2 regions of the Actinomadura geliboluensis genome follow, and region 1 is predicted to be linked to the other one. Evidence: riboswitches for the same ligand, from Rfam matches in the RefSeq annotation. Region 1 holds a riboswitch; the other holds the start of a gene.
The links. A riboswitch is a leader RNA that binds a small molecule or an ion and turns the genes downstream of it on or off. The one in region 1 is predicted to bind glycine.
Positions count from the first base shown of each region.

Region 2: linked by a shared signal. The riboswitch ahead of gcvT (glycine cleavage system aminomethyltransferase GcvT) and the one ahead of gcvP (aminomethyl-transferring glycine dehydrogenase) in region 1 are both predicted to bind glycine.

Region 1 covers NZ_JBICUA010000012.1:332,073-334,264, forward strand. The annotation lists gene ACGFI1_RS34935 (lysylphosphatidylglycerol synthase transmembrane domain-containing protein) at 1-645, opposite strand, end outside; glycine riboswitch at 910-1,004, shown strand; glycine riboswitch at 1,005-1,115, shown strand; gene gcvP (aminomethyl-transferring glycine dehydrogenase) at 1,177-2,192, shown strand, end outside.
Region 2 covers NZ_JBICUA010000004.1:218,062-220,253, reverse strand. The annotation lists gene gcvH (glycine cleavage system protein GcvH) at 1-16, opposite strand, end outside; gene gcvT (glycine cleavage system aminomethyltransferase GcvT) at 32-1,120, opposite strand; glycine riboswitch at 1,194-1,282, opposite strand; glycine riboswitch at 1,287-1,382, opposite strand; gene ACGFI1_RS15300 (hypothetical protein) at 1,444-1,815, opposite strand; gene ACGFI1_RS15295 (M50 family metallopeptidase) at 2,055-2,192, shown strand, end outside.

The DNA.
Region 1 (2,192 bases):
GAAGTAGGTGGCCGCGAGGGCGGCGACGGACGCGTACGACGCGGTGAGCCCGGTCAGCGCCGCCAGCCCGATCATGATCCAGGTCGCCGCCTGCCACCGGGTGCGCCCCGCCATCCCGACGGCGGTGGCGAACGCGATCACGGGGGCGATGTCGGTGTGCACGGGCGCGGTCTCGGTGCCGCCCCAGATCAGCGAGTCCAGCACGCCGCCGGGGGCGGCCCGCACCACCAGGTCGTCCAGCCCCACGGTGATCCCGAAGGCGATCACGGCGGCCAGCAGCGCGATCGCGACGCGCGTCCCGTCCTTGTGGAACAGCCGCTCCACCGCGAACGCGACCGGCACCGCCAGCACCCCGAAGCTGGACACCAGCGTCGCGAGCGTCAGCAGCAGCCGGGGCGCGTGCGCGGTGCCCTCGGCGATGTCGGTCTGCAGGCCGTGCGTGGTCTGCTGCGCGATCGACACCAGCAGCATCACCGCCGCCAGCCCGGCCAGCGACGCCGCGAACCTGATCGCGTCGGTGGGCCGGCGGATCCGGTCCGGCAGGGCGGGCTCGTCGACCGGCGCCCCGGCGGGCGCGCCGCGCGCCGCGCGCACCGCGCCGTCGTGGGTCTGCGTCACGCCGCTACCGCCCGGGCCGTCCGTCATCGTGATCAGCGTCCCAGAACCGGCGGCGCGCCGTCGAGCGCCGGGACGCCTCCCGGCCGGTCGCGCGTGCACCCCGCAGCCCCATCTCCGCCCCCGTGGCCCGAGGTCCGTCTTGTCCCAGGTGAATCAGCACATCGTACCGGCCGGTACCGGTCCGGCACCGGGGGACGCCCTCCGTGTCCGCGGCGGGGTGACCCCGTCCCGCCGGGGCCGCGGCGGCGGCCGGGACCGGTCTTTGGGTAGGGTTCGGTCAGGACATGCCGTCGACCCTGGGCGGGAGAGCCCCCGCGCCGCCAGCGCGGGGCGCCGAAGGGGCAACCTCCCCGGAACCTCTCAGGCAAAAGGACCGCTCGGGCGAGGCACCTCTGGAAAGCAGGCGTCGTTCCCCGCGCGCGGGGAACGCGGCTCACCGAAGGGGAAACCCCGCCGCGCGGGTGAAGCTCTCAGGTGCCGATGACAGAGGGGGAGACCGGCCGCCGGCCCGCGCGCCGGCGGTGGCCCTGAGCGACCGCAGCAGCCAGGAGGCTCTCCATGACCGCGCAGTTCTTCGCCCCCGTGGCTTCGCCGCAGCACGCCCGCACCGCGTTCGCCGACCGGCACATCGGCCCCGGCCCGGCCGACCGCGACCGGATGCTCGCCGCGATCGGCTACTCCGGCGCCGAGGCGCTGATCGACGCCGCGGTCCCCGCCGCGATCCGCACCTCCCGCCCGCTGGACCTGCCGCCCGCGCTGAGCGAGCCCGCCGCGCTGGCCCGGCTCCGCGAGCTGGCGTCCCGCAACACCGTGCTGACCTCCATGATCGGGCTCGGCTACCACGGGACGACGGTCCCGGGCGTGATCCTGCGCAACGTCCTGGAGAACCCGGGCTGGTACACCGCCTACACGCCGTACCAGCCGGAGATCTCCCAGGGGCGGCTGGAGGCGCTGCTGAACTTCCAGACGGTGGTCGCCGACCTGACCGGCCTGCCCGTCGCCAACGCCTCCATGCTGGACGAGGGCACCGCCGCCGCCGAGGCGATGGCGCTCGCGCACCGCGCGTCCAGGCGCAAGGACCCGGGGACGTTCCTCGTCGACGCGGACGCGCTTCCGCAGACGATCGAGGTCGTCCGGACGCGCGCCGTCCCGCTCGGCATCGAGGTGGTGACCGCCGACCTGTCCGAGGGCCTCCCGGACGGCGACTTCTTCGGCGTGCTGCTGCAGTACCCGGGCGCGTCCGGCGCCGTCCGCGACCTGGAGCCGGTGATCGCGCAGGCGCACGAGCGCGGCGCCAAGGCCGTCGTGGCCGCCGACCTGCTCGCGCTGACGCTGCTGCGCCCGCCGGGGGAGTCGGGCGCCGACATCGCGGTCGGGTCGGCGCAGCGGTTCGGCGTCCCCTACGGTTTCGGCGGGCCGCACGCCGGCTACATGGCGGTCGGCGAGGGCCTCCAGCGGCAGCTGCCCGGACGCCTCGTCGGCGTGTCCGTCGACGCGGACGGCGCCCTCGCCTACCGGCTGGCGCTGCAGACGCGCGAGCAGCACATCCGCCGGGAGAAGGCCACCAGCAACAT
Region 2 (2,192 bases), on a different contig from region 1:
GCTCCGGAACGCTCACGATCTCTCTCTTCTCTCAGGAACGCTTGTAGAAGGGCAGGGCCACCACGTCCACCGGCTCGGGCCGGCCGCGGACGTCCACGGCCAGTTCCGTCTCCTCGACGCCGCTGTCGAGGTAGGCCAGGGCGATCGGCTTGCCCAGTGTGGGGGAAGGGGCCCCGCTCGTCACGACGCCGCACGGCGTGCCGCCGGACGTGACGACCTGGTACCCCTTCCGTGGCGCGCGACGCCCGCGCGCGACCAGTCCCACGAGCCTACGGCCCGGCGGCGTCGCGGCCTGCGCCGCCAGGGTGGTCTTGCCCACGAAATCGACGGTCTTGTCCAGCTTCACGACCCGGCCGAGGCCCGCCTCGAACGGCGTCGTCTCGGCGGTCAGCTCGTTGCCGTACAGCGGCATGCCCGCTTCGAGGCGCAGCGAGTCGCGCGCGGCGAGGCCCGCCGGGACGACCCCGTCGACCGCGGCGAGCGCCCGCCACAGCGCGACGGCGTCGGCGGCGTCCACGAACAGCTCGAAGCCGTCCTCGCCGGTGTAGCCGGTGCGGGCGATCAGCGCGTCCACGCCCGCGACGCGTCCGGCGAGGATCGCGTAGTACTTGAGGTCGCCCACGGGCGCGTCGGTGAACTCTTCGAGAATTCCCTGTGAGCGCGGACCCTGGAGGGCGACCAGCGCGTACGCGGCGGAGCGGTCGTCGACGGCCGCCTCGAAGCCGGTGGCGCGCTCGGCCAGCGCGTCCCGCACGACGTCGGAATTGGCCGCGTTCGCCACGACCATCCACGTCTCGTCGGCGAGCCGGTAGACGATCAGGTCGTCGAGGACGCCGCCGTCCGGCGCGCAGATCATCGTGTAGCGGGCCTTGCCGACCGGCATCGTCGACAGGTTCCCGACCAGCGCGTAGTCGAGCGCGGCGCCCGCGTCCGGCCCGGAGAGGAAGATCTCCCCCATGTGCGACAGGTCGAACAGGCCGGCCCCGGTGCGGACGGCCTGGTGCTCGGCGGTCTCGCTCTTGTAGCGCAGCGGCATCAGGTAGCCGGCGAAGTCGACGAGGTTCGCGCCGAGGTCGCGGTGGACGTCGTGCAGCGGAGTGGTCTTCGGATCGGCGGACATGGGTTCGGCTCCTTCGTCACGGGCGCGCGTGGTCCATCGTCCCACTCGCGCACCGGGCGTTTCGGTGCCTCCCCCTCTGTCATCGGCGCCTGAGAGCTTCACCCGCCGGCGGGCGGCGGGTTTTCACCTTCGGCGGGGGACCGGGTCCCCGCTTTCCAGAGGTCGCCTTGCCCGTGCGGTCCGTGGGCCTGAGAGGTTCCGGGGAGGATTTGCTCCTTCGGCGTCCCACACCGGCTGCGTGGGACTCTCCCGCACGGGGTCAACGGCTTTCCGCCAAATCTAGCAGCGGCCCCGCCCGGCGACCACCCGCCGGCCGCCCGCCCTCAGCCGGTGGGCGGCGGGGACGCCGACATCGACTTCACGCAGGTCCGCAGCGCCGCCTTGATCTTCTCCAGGTCCTTCTTCGCGGGGGTGGACGTCGGGTTCGGAGACGGCAGTTCGACCCCCTGCTCGTGCATGCAGTCGTTGAACGCCTGGGTCGCCTGGGACACCCCCGGCGGGACGGGCGCGGCCGTCGTGCCGGGCTTGCCGGTCGCCGTCCCGGACGGCGCCGAGGCCGGTGCCGAGGCCGCCGGGGTGGGCGGCGCCGACGCCCGCGCGTCCCCGCCGCCGTCGTCGGAGCCCCCGCACCCGCTGAGCGCCAGACCCAGCGCCAGCACCGCTACAAGACCGCGCTTCAAGGTGACAACCTCCATGGACCGGGGTGAGACCGCTCATAATGCGCGCGTTCGCCGCCCCGCCGCTATCACGGCGCATGCCAATGACGCCGCCGCGACTTAGCACCTCTCCTCAAATCCGCCCGGCCCGAGCGCTCCTCTCGCTGCACCGGTTCCTTGATTGACTTAAACCGGGACAGGACGGGTCGCGTACTCTGAGTTGGTCGTTGGAGATCACCCGCGGTGGGCGCGGGGGGACGAGCTGAGGGGCATGCCGGATGGTCTACCTGGCGGGGATGCTGATCCTGTTCTTCGGCCTGCTCGTGTCCATCGCGCTGCACGAACTCGGGCACTTCTCGTTCGCCAAGCTGTTCAAGGTGCGGACCACCCAGTTCATGGTCGGTTTCGGCCCGACG